Regions from separate parts of the Streptomyces sp. NPDC088246 genome, predicted to be linked through region 1. Evidence: riboswitches for the same ligand, from Rfam matches in the RefSeq annotation. Region 1 holds a riboswitch; the other holds the start of a gene.
The links. A riboswitch is a leader RNA that binds a small molecule or an ion and turns the genes downstream of it on or off. The one in region 1 is predicted to bind cobalamin.

Region 1 (8,279 bases):
GGTCCGCGTCCGACCGCCAGTTCCGCGCGTCGATCAGCGGCAGCAGCCCCGCACCGTACGCCCCCGGCTTCGAGCCGAAGACGCGTGCCGTGGCCCGGCGCCGGTCGCCGTGGACCGCCGTGTCCTCGTCGGCGTGTGCCCGTACGTAGTTGGCCTCGGCCGGCTCGTCCAGCTCCGCCACCGCCCGTACCGCGTCGTCGATCAGCCCCACCACATGCGGGAACGCGTCCCGGAAGAACCCGGAGATCCGCACCGTCACATCGATGCGCGGCCGGCCCAGCTCGCTCACCGGCACGACCTCGAAGCCGGTGACCCGCCGCGACGCGTCGTCCCACACCGGCCGGCAGCCGAGCAGCGCGAGGATCTCCGCGATGTCGTCGCCCTGGGTGCGCATGGCGGAGGTGCCCCACACGGTCAGGCCGACCGACTTCGGGTAGTCGCCCGTGTCGGCGAGATACCGGGCGATCAGGGAGTCGGCGAGCGACTGCCCGACCTCCCACGACAGCCGGGACGGAATCGCCTTCGGGTCCACGGAGTAGAAGTTGCGGCCCGTCGGCAGCACATTGACGAGCCCGCGCGTGGGCGATCCGGACGGGCCGGCCGGTACGAAGCCGCCGTCCAGCGCCCGCAGAATGTGGTCGATCTCGTCCGTCGTCCGGGCCAGCCGCGGTACGACCTCCTCGCACGCGAAGCCCAGCACGGCCACGGCGTCCGGGAGTTCGGAGCCGAGGACGTCCCGTACCAGTCCCGCCACGGCCGCGAGGTCCCAGCCGCGTTCCTCCATGCCCTCCGCGAGCCGGCGGCACAGCTGCTCCAGCAGATCGATCGCATCCGCACCGGTGCGCGCCGGGCCGTGGACCAGTTCGGTCAGCTCGACCGGCACCTTCACCGCGGCGCCGGGCTCGGCCAGCAACTCCTTCTCGCTGAGCCCGAAGTGCTCGGCGACCGACGCCCGCAGCCCCGGCAGCGCGTTCGCCGTTCCGCCCCACACCTGGGAGGCACGCAGCACGGCCAGCACCAGGTTGACCCGCGCCTCGTCGACGGGACCGCCGCCCAGGATGTGCAGGCCGTCCCGGATCTGGACGTCCTTGATCTCGCAGAGGTAGCCGTCGATGTGCATGACGAACGAGTCGAAGTCGTCGTCGCCGGGCTGTTCGTCGACATGGAGGTCGTGGTGCAGCTCGGCGGCCTTCACCAGCGTCCAGATCTGCGCCCGCACCGACGGGGCCTTCGTCGGGTCGAGATCGCTGACCAGCGCGTACTCGTCGAGCAGTTGCTCCAGCTTGGCCAGGTCGCCATAGGTGTCGGCGCGCGCCATCGGCGGCACCAGATGGTCCACCACCGTGGCGTGCCCACGCCGCTTGGCCTGGGTGCCCTCGCCCGGGTCGTTGACGATGAACGGGTAGATCAGCGGCAGTTCGCCGAGCACGGCGTCGGGGCCGCAACCGGCGGACAGGCCGAGGCCCTTGCCCGGCAGCCACTCCATCGTGCCGTGCTTGCCCATGTGGACGACGGCGTCCGCACCGAAGCCCCCTTCCGATGTTGCGGCCTCCAGCCAGCGGTACGTCGCCATGTAGTGGTGGGACGGCGGCATGTCAGGGTCGTGGTAGATCGCGATCGGGTTCTCGCCGAAGCCGCGCGGCGGCTGGATCAGCACCACCACGTTCCCGAACTGCAACGAGGCGAGGACGATGTCGTCCCCGTCCACGTACAGCGAACCCGGCGGCTCGCCCCAGTGCTCCAGCATCGAGTCGCGCAGCTCCGGTTCCAGCTTCTCGAACCAGGCCCGGTAGTCGGCGAGCGGCACCCGCGCGGGGGCGGCCGCGAGCTGATCCTCGGTCAGCCACTCGACGTCGTGCCCACCGGCCTCGATCAGACGGTGGATGAGCTCGTCGCCGTTGTCCGGGTATCCGTCGACCGCGTAACCGGCCTCCCGCAGGGCGTCCAGGACCCGTACCGCCGACGCGGGCGTGTCCAGGCCGACGGCGTTGCCGACGCGGGAGTGCTTGGTCGGGTAGGCGGTGAAGACGAGAGCGAGCTTCTTCTCGGCGTTCGTCCTGTGCTTCAGGACGGCGTGGCGCACCGCGATTCCGGCGACGCGCGCGGCCCGTTCGGGGTCGGCGCGGTACACCGGCACGTCGTCGGGTCCCTGCTCCTTGAAGGAGAACGGGACGGTGATCAGACGACCGTCGAATTCGGGGATCGCGACCTGCATCGCGGCATCCATGGGGGAGAGCGCGGCGTCGGAGGCGTCCCACGTGGCGCGCGAGGAGGTCAGGCACAGGCCCTGCAGCACAGGGACGTCGAGATCGGCGAGCGCGCCGATGTCCCAGGCCTCGTCGTCGCCCCCGGCGGAGGCGTCCGACGCACGGGTGCCGCCTGCCGCGAGCACCGTGGCGACCAGGGCGTCGGTCCTGCCGAGCAGCTCGTAGAGACCGGCGTCCGCGCCGCGCAGCGAACCGCAGTACACGGGCAGGGCGTTGGCGCCACGGGCCTCGACCGCGTCGCAGAGGACGTCCACGAACGAGGTGTTCCCGGACAGCTGGTGCGCCCGGTAGAAGAGCACGCCGACGGTCGGGCGGCCCTCGACGAACTCGCGGCTGCCGTGCAGGCCCCACTCGGGCATCTTGTGCGGTTCGGCGAAGCCGTGGCCGGTCAGCAGGACGGTGTCGGAGAGGAAGCGGGCCAGTTCTACGAGGTTTCCGGGGCCGCCCTCCACGAGGTAGCGCAGCGCCTCGGCGACGACACCGGCGGGTACGGACGACTCGGCCATCAGCTCCGCGTCCGGCACGGCCTCGCCGCCCAGCAGCACGGTGGGGATGCCCGATGCCTTGAGGACGGCCAGCCCGTCCTCCCAGGCGCGCTTGCCGCCGAGGAGGCGGACGACGGCGACGGAGGAACCCTCGATCAGTGCGGGGAGTTCCTCGTGGGCGTCGATGCGGGTGGGGTTGCCGATCCGGTACGGCGCGCCACAGGCGCGGGCGGCGAGGAGGTCCGTGTCGGCGGTCGACAGCAACAGCACGGTGCTCATAGGGGCGTTCATGCGCGTGCTCCAGGTGCTCCGGGGGCGATGAAGGGAAGTCCTGACGGTGCGCCCGACTCGATGAGCCGCAGCAGCGCGTCGGTGTCCGCGTGTTCTTCGATGAGGTCGCCGAGGCGGTCGAGCTGTTCCTCGCGCAGCGCGGCGAAGCAGGTGTCGGGGGCGGGGACGAAGCGCCGGCCTGCGGCCCGCGCGACCTCGGTCAGGAAGCGGCGGCGGAATTCGTCGCTCTCCAGCGAGCCGTGCCAGTGGGTGCCCCACATGGCGCCGACCCGGCAGCCGTCCAGGCTGCGACCTCGGTCATCGGAGATGAACGCTTCGCCGCCGCGTACATCGGCGACGCCGTGGTGGATCTCGTACCCCTCGACGGGGGCGCCGAGCGCCTCGCCGACGGGGCGGGCGAGGGTCTTCTCGCGGTCGAAGCGGATGCGTACGGGCAGCAGGCCGAGGCCGTCGATGTGCCCGGCCCTCGACTCGACGTCGTCCTCGATGTGTTCACCGAGGATCTGGAAGCCGCCGCAGATGCCGAGGACCGGCCGGTCCTCGGCGGCACGCCGCACCAGGGCGTCGGCGAGGCCGCGCTCGCGCAGCCAGGCCAGCGCGTTCACGGTGCCGCGGGTGCCCGGCACGATGACGAGGTCGGCGTCGGCCAGCTCCTCGGCGCGGTCCACGAACCGGACGACGACGCCCGGTTCGGCGGCCAGTGCGTCCACATCGGTGAAGTTCGACATCAGGGGTACGGCGCACACCGCGACGCGCAGCACGTCGTCGCCGTAGGGCGGCGCGACGACCGATTCGCGTACGGTCCCGCGCAACGAGACCCCCATCCCGTCCTCCTCGTCGATGCCCAGGCCGTGGGCGAAGGGCAGCACCCCGTAGGTCTGCCGTCCGGTGATCCCGCGCAGCATCTCCAGGCCGGGCTCCAGCAGCGACACGTCGCCACGGAACTTGTTGACGAGGTAGCCGGCGATCAGCGACTGGTCCTCGGCGTCGAGCAGCGCCGTCGTACCGAAGAACGAGGCGAAGACGCCGCCGCGGTCGATGTCGCCGACGACCACCACCGGGAAGCGTGCCGCCCGTGCGATGCCCATGTTCACGATGTCCGTGCGCCGCAGATTGATCTCGGCCGGACTGCCCGCCCCCTCGCAGATCACCGCGTCATACGTGCCCCGAAGCTGCTCCAGACAGTCCACGACCGTGGAGAGAAGCGCTTCCTGCCTGCCTCCGTGGTAGCCGCGTGCGCTCATCTCGCCCACCGGTCTGCCCATCAGGACGACCTGGCTGGAGCGGTCGCTGCCGGGTTTGAGCAGGACCGGGTTCATCAGCGCGGTCGGCTCGATCCGGGCGGCCTGGGCCTGCATGGCCTGGGCGCGGCCGATCTCGGCGCCCTCGCGGGTGACGAAGGAGTTCAGCGACATGTTCTGTGCCTTGAAGGGCGCCACTTTCACGCCCTGGCGTACGAGCCAGCGGCAGATGCCTGCCGTGACGACGCTCTTGCCCGCGTCCGAGGTGGTTCCGGCGACCAGCAGCCCGCCGCTCATGTCCGTCTCCGTCCTGCGATCCGACGTCCTGTGACCTGAAGTTCCGTGACCTGAAGTCCTGCGGACCGAAGTCCTGCGATCCGTCGTGCGGCGAGGCCCGCACCCAGTCGTCCCGCCACACACACGCCGAGGGCCAGCGCACTCACCCGGCGCGACAGCCGTACCGCGCGTTCGATGTCCTCGGTCTCCACCGCCCGGCCCGTCTCCCCGTTGAGGACGGGGCGGTGTTCGACCCGGCCGCCGTACGCGAGGGTCCCGCCGAGCCGTACGCCGAGCGCACCCGCGAACGAGGCCTCCACCGGGCCCGCGTTGGGGCTCGGGTGCTTCGCCGCGTCGGCCCGCCACGCCCGTACCGCTCCACGTGGCCGCCCCCCGGCGCCCACGGCGAGCAGGGCGGTGAGCCGGGCACCGGGCCAGCCCGCGAGGTCGTCGAGGCGGGCCGAGGCCCAGCCGTAGCGCCGGTGGCGGGGCGACTTGTGGCCGACCATGGCGTCGAGGGTGTTGGCCGCCCGGAAGCCGACGAGCCCGGGCACACCGGCCAGCGCACCCCAGACCAGGGCGCCGACCACGGCGTCCGAGGTGTTCTCGGCCACGGACTCCACCACGGCGCGGGCGATCTGCGGTCCGTCGAGGGAGTACGGGTCGCGCCCGCACAGATGCGGCAGACGCTCGCGGGCCGACTCGATGTCACCGGCGGCCAGGGCGCCGCCGATCGCCCGGGCCTCACGCCCCAGGGACGTACCGCCGACGACGGACCAGGTGGCGGCCGCGGTCAGCGCGACGGAGGCGGCGGGGTGGCTGCGTACGGCACGGGTGACCAGCGCGGCACCACCCGCGGCACCTCCGGCGCAGACGAGCATGTGCAGCGTGCCCCACCCACGGTGGTCGCGCCACAGACGGCGCTCGACGCCCGCTGCGGCCCGCCCGAAGGCGGCGACCGGATGTCCCCTGCGGGGGTCACCGAGCAGCAGATCGCCGATCAGACCGGCCGTGGCGCCGTACGCGAAAATGCGGTCGGCACGCACGGCTCAACCGGCCGTTACGCCTCGAAGGACCTTCGTACAGGCGGCTCTCGTCGAGAGAGCCACAGCAACGGACGCACGGCAGCCAGGCATGGCGATATGTCCTCACTCAGGGTCCGCGCCCTGGTTCGACGTGACCGGCGACGAGAGTCTCCTGGCTCCCGGATCCGCAGTTCCCCCGGCCTTCCAACCCGCTCGCGCGTGCCGTGACTTCCGGTGTGGGGGACTGCTCCCCGGTGACAGTGGCGGGACCGCGCCGGATTCGCACCGGCTTCCTCTGCTGTCGCCGTAATTGGCTCCGGCAGTCCACCACGCTCCGCGAACGCCCGTCAACTTGCCGTTGACCTGCGACGGTGCAGTGTGCTGAGCCCCACATCGGGCCGGGCACACCACAACGGGCCGGACACACGAGGTGTGTCCGGCCCGACGGGGGAGTGCGCGGAGGCGGGCTCAGGCGACGATCAGATAGATCCCGTACGCGACCGCCGCAGCGCACAGCGCGAAGCAGACGTAGGCGCCGGCCCGGGCCAGCAGCAGCGAGCCGCCGGAGCCGCCCTGCGCCGCCGGTTCGGGCTGCTTGGAGAGACCGACGATGCCCAGGGTGAAGAAACCCACCAGCGCGACGGTGACGACGAGGGAGACGCCGAAGACGGAGCCGAGGGCTGCCCAGTCGATGTTCATGCTGAATCCTTAGACGGCCTGCCTAGGCGGCTGACCTAGACGGTGGCGGGTCGCGCCGGGTCCTGGGTGGTTCCGGCCGGAGCCGGAATGGTGGTCTTGAGGTCCTGGGCCGCTGCCTGGGCCGCGGTGAGCGGCGGGCTGACGGCGGCGATGGCCGTGGTGACGACGCCCGCGGGCTCGGCGTCGCCGCCCGTCGGCGCGACATCGCCGTGGCCGACCGGCTTGCGGCGCGATACCAGCCAGATCGCCCCGGAGCCCACGACCAGCAGCGCCGCGACGACCACGACACCCCAGGTGCCCTGCTTGGTGAGGAGTTCCGCGCCCGCGCCGACCAGGCCCGCGGCCGGCAGGGTCAGACCCCAGGCGATGAACATCCGGGTGGCGGTGGACCAGCGGACCACGCCGCCCTGGCGGCCGAGCCCGGCGCCCATCACGGCGCCGGAGCAGGACTGGGTGGTGGAGAGGGAGAAGCCGAGGTGCGAGGAGGCCAGGATGACCGTGGCCGCGCTGGTCTGGGCGGCGAAGCCCTGCGGCGGCTTGAGGTCGGTGAGGCCGCTGCCCATGGTGCGGATGATGCGCCAGCCGCCCAGGTAGGTGCCGAGTGCGATGGCCGTACCGGCACAGACGATGACCCAGACCGGCGGGTTGGAGCCGGGGTGCAGGACGCCACCGGTGACCAGGGCCAGGGTGATGATGCCCATGGTCTTCTGCGCGTCGTTGGTGCCGTGGGCCAGGGAGACCAGTCCGGCCGAGGCGATCTGGCCGGCGCGGTAGCCCTTGGCGGTGGCCTTCTCCTGGGCGTCGTTGCGGATCTTCCCGCCGATCCGGTACGTCAGCCTGGTGGCCAGCAGCGCGGCCAGACCGGCGACGACCGGGGCGGCGACCGCGGGGAGCAGCACCTTGGTGACGACGGTGCCGCCGTTGACCGATGACCAGCCGGCCGACATCACGGCTGCGCCGATCAGGCCGCCGAACAGGGCGTGCGAGGAGCTGGACGGCAGTCCGACCAGCCAGGTCAGCAGATTCCACAGGATGGCGCCGACGAGAGCCGCGAAGATGACTTCTGTCCGCAGCCCGTCCTCGTTGATGATCCCGCCGGAGATCGTCTTGGCGACCTCGACCGACAGGAACGCGCCGACGAGGTTGAGAACGGCGGACATGGCCACCGCTGTCTTCGGTTTGAGTGCGCCGGTCGAGATGGTGGTCGCCATCGCGTTGGCGGTGTCGTGGAAACCGTTCGTGAAATCGAACACTAGAGCTGTCACGATCACAATCGCGAGTAGCAGCGTGATGTGTTCCATTTACCCAGGCAATCGTTCGACGTCATTGGCACGTGGACCGTAGGCAACCTGGATGAACAGAAGATGAACTGGGCAGGGCGTTGTGGTGACTCCAACTGGAGTCGGGTCGTTCCGTTTGTCCATTGCGGGGCGGTGCGGGCCGGACGCGGGGCCGATTTGGGACCGATTCGGCCCCGTCACCCTTTTTGTGAACTTCTCCGGTTTGTGACTTATCCCCCCGATCGCATGCCCGTTCGCCTCCAGGGCTGACAGGATCTCCGCATGAGCGATCAGCAACGGGACGCGATCGAACGTGCCTGGGACGGTGTCGTCGCCATCGCCCGCAGGACGGCGGCGGACGGCCTCGTCGTCGGGACCTCGGGAAATGTGTCGGCACGGGTCGGCGGGACGGTCCTGGTCACCCCGAGCGGAGTGCCGTACGACCGGCTCCGCCCCGAGGACGCCGTCGGCGTCGATCTGGAAGGCAACCGCGTCCTCGGCGAACTGGCCCCGACCAGCGAACTCCCGCTTCATCTCGCGGTCTACCGGAACAGCGATGCGGCCGCCGTCGTGCATACCCACGCGGTGCACGCCACGGCCGTCTCCACCTTGGTCCCCGAGGTCCCTTCGGTCCACTACGCCGCCGCCGTGCTCGGGGGCCCCGTCCGGGTCGCGGCCTATGCGCGCTACGGGACCGAGGAACTGGCCGAGAACA
Region 2 (8,279 bases), on a different contig from region 1:
GGTACGCATCATCCGGCCGTACAGTTCACGGGCCGGCATCGACTTGCGGGCCAGCCCCTTGGCCTCGGCTGCCCGGTACGCGGCGTCGAACTCGTCGCCCCACAGGTCGACCAGCTCGGGCACATCGGCGGGCGAGAACAGCGACCAGTCGCCGTCCGCGTCGACCCGGCGCATGAACTCGTCCGGGATCCAGTGCGCCAGGTTGAGGTTGTGCGTACGCCGCTGGTCCTCACCCGTGTTGTCGCGCAGCTCCAGGAACTCCTCGATGTCCGCGTGCCAGGTCTCCAGGTAGACGGCGGCGGCGCCCTTGCGGCGGCCGCCCTGGTTGACCGCGGCGACGGAGGCGTCGAGCGTCTTCAGGAACGGCACGATGCCGTTGGAGTGCCCGTTGGTGCCGCGGATCAGTGAACCGCGGGCGCGGATGCGGGAGTACGAGAGACCGATTCCGCCCGCGTGCTTGGAGAGCCGCGCCACCTGGTGGTAGCGGTCGTAGATCGAGTCGAGCTCGTCGAGCGGGGAGTCCAGCAGATAGCAGGAGGACATCTGCGGATGCCGGGTGCCCGAGTTGAACAGGGTCGGCGAGGACGGCAGGTAGTCGAGCCGGCTCATCAGCCCGTACAGTGCCGCGACTTCGTTCAGGGCACGCTTCGAGTTGTCCTCGGCGAGCCCGGCCGCGACGCGCAGCATGAAGTGCTGCGGTGTCTCGATGATCTGGCGGGTGTGCGGGTGGCGCAGCAGATAGCGGCTGTGCAGGGTCCGCAGCCCGAAGTAACCGAAGCGGTCGTCGGCGTCGTCGGCGAGCGAACGCTCCACCAGCGCGTCGAGTGCGGCCGCGTGCAGCGCGACGAACTCGGCGGTACGGTCCGCGATCAGGCCCTCGCGGTGCCCGACGGCGACCGAGGCGGAGAAGGAGACCGCGCCCTGGCCCGCCGCCTCGTCCGCGATGGTGCGGGTCAGCAGCCTGGCCGCGAGCCGGGAGTAGGCGGGGTCCTCGGAGATCAGCCCCGCGGCGGCCTCCGTTGCCAGCGAGCGCAACTCCGCCGCGTCCGACCGGGCGCTACGGCCGCGCAGCGCGGCGGCGGCGACGCGACCGGGGTCGGTGTCGGGCAGATCGACGGTGAGGTCGGTCAGGGTCCGCAGCAGTGCGGTCCCCGGTCCGTCGTGTGCGGTTCCCTCGGACTCGGCCGCTTCGGACACGGCGACTGAAGCCGGATCGGCTGGCGCGATGGTCACGTGGTGCTCTCCCTCGCTCGGCTCGGGGCCGGCGGGGAGCGGGGCAGCCGGGCAGAGGCGGGCCCGCGTCGGGGCAGCACTCATTACGGCGTCCACCGGCCCATCCGCGAGGCCCGGACGTCTGGCATCCGGTTCGGTCGAGCCGGATGCGCTGTCGGCAGGTCCTCGGACTTACTTGAGGGTGCGCAAAAGCACACCGAATACACCGTTGCGGGACAGTTCCGGATTCGCACCGGATTTCCCTGCGGCGACAGCGAGCACGAGCATACATGTGGGGGCCGTCCGATGAGACAGCCCCCACATGTTGTGTCGCGCAACGGAATTCGGAACGCGCGTACGGCCCGCCGCTGAGCGCACGGACGGCCCGCCGCGCCCCGCTGGAGGGGCCTCGACGGGCCGTCGTACGGCTGTGGGAGCGGTCGTCAGTGGCCGCCGCCCGGGGCCCCCGCAGTGGCCGGCGGGAGCTCCACCTGGACGCCCTTGTCGCCCGCGTCGGCCGTGTAGTCGGCCGGGGAGGTCTCGTCGATACCGGCGGGTGCCTTCACGGCGTTCAGGGCGAAGGTGAGCACCACCGTCACCACCACGTTCAGCACGAACGCGGTCAGGCCGATGTAGCCGATCTCGCCGATGCCCGGGATCTCCTTGGACGACCCGCCGAAGTGCGCCTGGGTCGGGCTGGCGACCCCGTACGCGGCCACCGTCCCGTACACCATGCCGACCGCCCAGCCCGCGAGCAGTGCCCAGCGGTGGAACCAGCGGGTGAACAGGCCGCCGACCAGGGCCGGCATCGTCTGGAGGATCCAGATGCCGCCGAGCAGCTGGAAGTTGATCGCGACCGTCTTGTCCATGGTGAGGACGAAGGCGAGCGCGCCGACCTTCACCAGCAGCGACACCAGTTTGGAGACCTTGGTCTCCTGTTCCGGGGTCGCGTCCGGCTTGAGGAAGTCCTTGTAGATGTTGCGGGTGAAGAGGTTCGCCGCGGCGATCGACATGATCGCGGCGGGCACCAGAGCGCCGATGCCGATGGCGGCGAACGCGACCCCTGCGAACCAGTCGGGGAACATGTTCTCGAACAGCTGGGGGATGGCCAACTGCCCGTTGTCCACCTTGATCCCGGCGGCGATCGCCATGAAGCCGAGCAGTGCCAGCAGGCCCAGCATCAGCGAGTACAGCGGCAGGATCGTGGTGTTGCGCCGGATCACATTGCGGCTGCGGCTGGATAGCGTCGCCGTGATCGAGTGCGGATACATGAACAGCGCCAGCGCCGATCCCAGCGCCAGTGTGGCGTAACCCCATTGGCCCGCTTCACCCGGCGCGAGCGCGCCACGCGGCTTGCCGGTTGCCGGGTTGGTCTGGGAGAACGCATCGCCCGCCTTGGCGAAGATGTCGTCGAAGCCGCCGAGCTTGATCGGGATGTAGATGATCGCCACCACGATGACCAGGTAGATCAGTCCGTCCTTGACGAACGCGATCAGCGCCGGCGCCCGCAGACCGGACGAGTAGGTGTACGCGGCGAGCACCGCGAACGCGATCAGCAGCGGCAGGTCCTTGACGAACCAGTGGGTGTTCTCTCCACCGCCCACGCCCATCACGTCCAGCACGGCCTGGATGCCGACGAGTTGGAGCGCGATGTACGGCATCGTGGCGAGGATGCCCGTGACGGCGACCGCCAGCGAGAGCCCCTTCGAGCCGAAGCGCCCGCGGACGAAGTCCGAGGTGGTCACGTACCCGTGCTTGTGCGAGACCGACCACAGCCGAGGCAGGAAGGTGAAGATCAGCGGGTACACGAGGATGGTGTACGGCACTGCGAAGAAGCCTGCCGCGCCCGCCGCGTAGATCGCCGCGGGCACGGCGACGAAGGTGTACGCGGTGTACAGGTCGCCGCCGAGCAGGAACCAGGTGACCCAGGTGCCGAACGAACGTCCGCCCAGGCCCCATTCGTCGAGGCTGGCGTCGTTCTCGGCCTTCCGCCAGCGCGCCGCCAGGAAGCCCATGACCGTGACGGCCAGGAAGAAGAAGATGAAGACGCCGAGCGCGACGCCGTTCACGCCGTCCTTCATGCCGACGCACCCCCCTTGCGGGCGCGCTGGTCACGCTGCCACAGCTTGTACGCGATCATCGTGAGCGCGGTGGAGATCAGCACCCAGAGCATCTGGTACCAGTAGAAGAACGGAATGCCGATGAAGGTGGGGTCCACCTTCGCGTATGAACTCACCCAGAGCATCGCCACGAACGGCGCGATGAGACAGAGGGCGATGACCACCCGCACGGGTGTGACGGTGGGTGGTTTTCCTTCTGGGCCTGCTGGCATGCGGCGACTCCGTCCCCTCGCTGATCACCTGGTCGATGCGCACGAAATCTAGGGGAGGCTTCCGGCCATCGTCATCCCCTGTCCGCATCGCGGTCCGGCAACGGTGATGCATCGGTAGGTATCACGGGGGCGGGCCCACCCCGGTTCACCCCGGCGGGCAGATTCTGTCGAGCAAGCGTGCGAACCCCGAACGATGATGTGGCACGGGTCGCTTCGCTCGCGAAAAGCCGCGGCGAGTGGCGGGTTGGTGTGGACCTTTCCTTGGCTGTGGTCCAACCGGCGGGCGCCGGCGTTTGCGATGTCCTCGCCGGCCCTGGCCGCACCGGCCGGCTTTACGGGGGGAAGGGCTGCCCGTCCTCCTGCTGCAACACGGACTCTGCGGGGGTCCGGTGGCAGCGGTTCCTGGAGAAGGAGTTCATTGCTGCCAACGGTTTCCGGTACGGCCAGTACAAGGTCTACAAGATTGTTTCCGACCGTCAGGTCTATGTGGACACCACGGAGTACCGCTGCGCCTGAGGGTGGGTGCGTGGCACTGACCGGCCCCTGCTCCGCGGACCGGGGTCCGCGGAGCAGGGGCCCCTGCGTGATCAATATGTCTAGTCCGTGGGCCGCTTGAGTCGCGCCACGAACTTGTACCGGTCGCCGCGGTACACCGAGCGCACCCATTCCACCGGCTCGCCCCGCCCGTCGAGCGAGTGCCGGGACAGCATCAGCATCGGCAGGCCCACGTCCGTGCCGAGCAGTCCGGCTTCGCGCGGGGTGGCGAGCGAGGTCTCGATGGTCTCCTCGGCCTCGGCCAGTCGTACGTCGTACACCTCCGCCAGTGCTGTGTAGAGCGAGGTGTACTTCACCAGCGAACGGCGCAGCGCGGGGAAGCGTTTGGCCGAAAGGTGGGTGGTCTCGATCGCCATCGGCTCCCCGCTGGCGAGCCGCAGCCGCTCGATCCGCAGCACTCGGCCGCCGGCGGTGATGTCGAGCAGACCGGCGAGCGTGTCATCGGCCGTGACGTAGCCGATGTCCAGCAACTGGGATGTCGGTTCCAGGCCCTGGGCGCGCATGTCCTCGGTGTAGGAGGTGAGTTGCAGGGCCTGTGAGACCTTCGGCTTGGCGACGAAGGTGCCCTTGCCCTGGATGCGCTCCAGCCGGCCCTCGACGACCAGCTCCTGGAGCGCCTGACGCACGGTCGTGCGCGAGGTGTCGAACTCGGCGGCCAGGGTCCGCTCGGGCGGCACAGGGGTGCCCGGCGGCATGGTGTCCGTCATGTCGAGGAGATGTCGCTTCAGCCGGTAGTACTTCGGTACGCGCGCCGTCCGCGTGGTCGCGCCCGTCTCGTTCTCCGTACTGCCCCCGTCGGCACCCATGGCCCGCCTTCCCGACTGCTGCGTTGCTGCCGTCACCGGCTCCTCCGTCTGTCGCGGCTCACATGGTGGCACGGTCCGGTCACGACTCGTCGCCCCCCCTCAGGTGTCGGTCCTGTAACGGACGCGAGTGCACTTCTTATACACCCTTGACACCCCAAAAGGTCTAGGCCAAGCTCCCGGTACTGGTCTAAACCATTAAAGACCAGGTCCCAGCCCCAGCAGTACTCGTCGACGGTCTTCGCGGTGGGGAGGGGTTGCAGCATCCCTGAGGAGGGTGGCGTGAAGCGCAAGCTCATCGCGGCGATCGGCGTCGCGGGCATGTTGGTCTCGATCGCAGCGTGTGGTTCGAACGACGACAAGACTTCGTCCAAGGACCCGAAGGACCGTAAGGAGACGCTCACCGTCTGGCTGATGTCGGACGCGCAGAGCACCTGGCCCGAACTGGTCAAGGATGTCAACAGCCAGTTCAAGGCGAAGTACCCCAACGTCAAGGTCAATGTCCAGTACCAGACGTGGGCGGACAAGGCCAAGAAGCTCGACGCCGCTCTGGCCGGTGACAAGTTCCCGGACGTCGTCGAGCTCGGTAACACCGAGACCATGACGTACATCCTCAACGGGGCTCTCGGCGAGATCGACCCGAAGAAGTACGAGAACTCGGACACCTGGATCAAGGGTCTGAAGGACACTTGTGCCTTCGAGGGCAAGCAGTACTGCGTGCCCTACTACGCGGGCGCCCGCGTAGCGATCTACAACAAGGACATGTTCAAGGCCGGCACCGGCAAGGACACCCTCCCCGCCACGCAGGACGAGTTGACCGCCGCGCTCGACAAGATCGGCACGAAGTACGGCAAGGACAAGGCGTTCTCGCCGCTGTACCTGCCGGGTCGGTACTGGTACGCCGCGATGTCCTATGTCGCAGCCGAGGGCGGCCGGATAGCCAAGTACGACGAGGGCAAGAAGGAGTGGAAGTCCACCCTCTCCACCCCCGAGGCCCAGAAGGGCATCACGGACTTCGTCGAGCTGGTCAAGAAGTACAACCACGGAGACAAGACCAAGGACGAGGCGGACCACGCCAACGTCATGGCCAACGAGAAGACCGCGCTTCTCTACGGCAACGGCTGGGAAGCCGGCAGCGTCGTCGACTCCAAGGCGAACGGCAACCCGAAGCTGGAAGGCAAGATCGCCACGGCGGGTATGCCCGGCCCGAACGGCAAGGCCCTCCCGTCCTTCATCGGCGGCTCCGACCTGGCCACCATCTCCAAGTCCAAGATCCAGGATCTCGGCGAGGAGTGGATCTCGATGTTCACCAGCGAGAAGTCCGAAGAAGTGCTCGCTTCCAAGAACATCCTTCCGAACAACACCAAGCAGCTTGAGCCGCTGAAGGCCAAGCCGGAGACCGCGGCCATCGCCAACGCCGTGCCGGACGCCTGGTTCACGCCGATCGCCCCGGGCTGGACGGCGATCGAGAAGAAGGAAACGCTCGAGATCATGCTGCTCGACATCATCAAGGGCAAGTCGGTCGCGGATGCCACGAAGGCGGCCGACGCGGAGATCGACTCGATGATCAACAAGGAGTCCTGAGCCTCCGGCTCACGGAATTCGAGCCGGTGAGTTTATGAACCATCGACTCAAATGATCATCTGCGGGGGTGGCAGTCCGAAAGGAGCTGCCATCCCCGTCCTCCGGTACCAGGTCCGAACGGAAGGCCAGCACAGTGAGTGCCGCCGATATGAAAGCAGCCGACCCGCCGGTGTCCGTCCCGCGGGCCCCTGAGGGGACGCAACCTCAGCCTGCGAAGAACGTGAATCGTCCACGGCGGAAGGCCGGCGCTCTGCTGCCGTACCTCCTGATAGCTCCGGCGTTCATCGCGATCGCCGCCGTGTTCGTCTGGCCCTTCATCAAGACGGTCATCATGTCCTTCCAGGACGTGGGCCGCCGTGAGCTGTGGTCGGGAGATGCCGCTCCGTGGGTGGGCTTCGACCAGTTCACCAACATCCTCGGAGACGGCGAGTTCTGGAACGTCGTCCTGCGGACCATCGTCTTCATGGTCGTCTGCGTCGCCGCGACCATGGCCGTCGGCCTGGGCCTCTCCATGCTCATGCAGCGGATGTCCACGTGGGTACGGCTCCTGCTGACCGCCGCGCTGGTCGCCGCCTGGTCCATGCCGCTCCTCGTGGCCACCTCCATCTTCCGGTGGTTCGCGGACTCCGACTACGGCGTCCTGAACATGGTGCTGACCAAATACTTCGGGATCGACGCACAGGGCCACAACTGGTTCCTGGACCCCAAGCAGGGCTTCGTCATCATCGGTGCGGTGGTGGTCTGGGGCGCTGTTCCCTTCGTCTCCGTGACCCTGTACGCCGCGCTGACGCAGGTTCCCAAGGAGCTCGAAGAAGCCGCCTCGCTCGACGGAGCCGGCACCTTCGGCGTCTTCCGCTTCGTCACCTGGCCCGTCATCAAGCCGGTCTTCCAGATGGTCGCCACCCTGTCCGTGCTCTGGGACTTCAACGTCTTCGGCCAGATCTTCCTGATGCGCGGCAACAAGCCGGAACCCGAGTACTCCGTCCTCGGTATCTACTCGTTCGAGAAGGCATTCGAGTCCAACTCGTTCAGCCAGGGCGCCGCCATCTCACTCATCACGGTCCTGCTGCTGTCCGGCGTCGCCGTGTACTACCTGCGCCAGCTGCTCAAGATCGGAGAGGTCGAGTGAGTACCTCCACCCCCCAGGTCCTCCGCCCGGACCGCAAGAAGCACCGCATCGGCTACAACATCGCGGGTCTCGTCGCCTTCGTGCTGATGGCGTTCCCGGTCTACTGGCTGATCGTCAGCTCCCTGCGGCCCAACGCCGAGATCCGCAGCTACGACCAGACGCTCTGGCCGACGTCGATCACCTTCGACAACTTCTCCCGGGCCATCAAGCAGCCGAACTTCGGTACGGCCATCGAATCCAGCCTCATCGTGTGCGGCGTCGCCGTCCTCGGCGGCATGCTGCTGGCCACGATCGCGGCGTTCGCCATCGGCCGCTTCCGCTTCCGCGGGCGCAAGTTCTTCATGATCGTGCTGCTCGTCGTCCAGCTGCTGCCCCCGACGGCCATGCTGATCCCCATCTACATCCAGCTCAACGACCTCGGCGGACTCAACGAGTACTGGGGCGTCATCGTCATCTACCTCGTCTCCACCCTGCCGTTCGCGACGTGGATGATCCGCGGCTTCGTGATCAACATTCCGCAGGAACTCGAAGAGTCGGCCATGGTCGACGGCTGCAGCCGGATGGGAGCGTTCTGGCGCGTCACCTTCCCCCTGCTGGCCCCCGGCCTCGCCGCTGCGTCCATCTTCTCGCTGATCACGGCCTGGAACGAGTACCTGCTCGCCTA

Region 2: another riboswitch for cobalamin. It lies ahead of ACIPEK_RS10485 (ribonucleoside-diphosphate reductase subunit alpha); the one in region 1 lies ahead of ACIPEK_RS05185 (cobalamin biosynthesis protein).

What each region holds. Positions count from the first base shown of each region.
Region 1 is NZ_JBIURV010000003.1:7,909-16,187, reverse strand. It holds gene cobN (cobaltochelatase subunit CobN) at 1-3,031, opposite strand, end outside; gene ACIPEK_RS05190 (cobyric acid synthase) at 3,040-4,581, opposite strand; gene ACIPEK_RS05185 (cobalamin biosynthesis protein) at 4,578-5,606, opposite strand; cobalamin riboswitch at 5,751-5,882, opposite strand; gene ACIPEK_RS05180 (hypothetical protein) at 6,054-6,284, opposite strand; gene ACIPEK_RS05175 (anion permease) at 6,320-7,585, opposite strand; gene ACIPEK_RS05170 (class II aldolase/adducin family protein) at 7,847-8,279, shown strand, end outside.
Region 2 is NZ_JBIURV010000005.1:263,612-271,890, forward strand. It holds gene ACIPEK_RS10485 (ribonucleoside-diphosphate reductase subunit alpha) at 1-1,233, opposite strand, end outside; cobalamin riboswitch at 1,372-1,513, opposite strand; gene mctP (monocarboxylate uptake permease MctP) at 1,656-3,293, opposite strand; gene ACIPEK_RS10495 (DUF3311 domain-containing protein) at 3,290-3,544, opposite strand; gene ACIPEK_RS10500 (hypothetical protein) at 3,806-4,060, shown strand; gene ACIPEK_RS10505 (GntR family transcriptional regulator) at 4,141-4,905, opposite strand; gene ACIPEK_RS10510 (sugar ABC transporter substrate-binding protein) at 5,185-6,486, shown strand; gene ACIPEK_RS10515 (carbohydrate ABC transporter permease) at 6,620-7,615, shown strand; gene ACIPEK_RS10520 (carbohydrate ABC transporter permease) at 7,612-8,279, shown strand, end outside.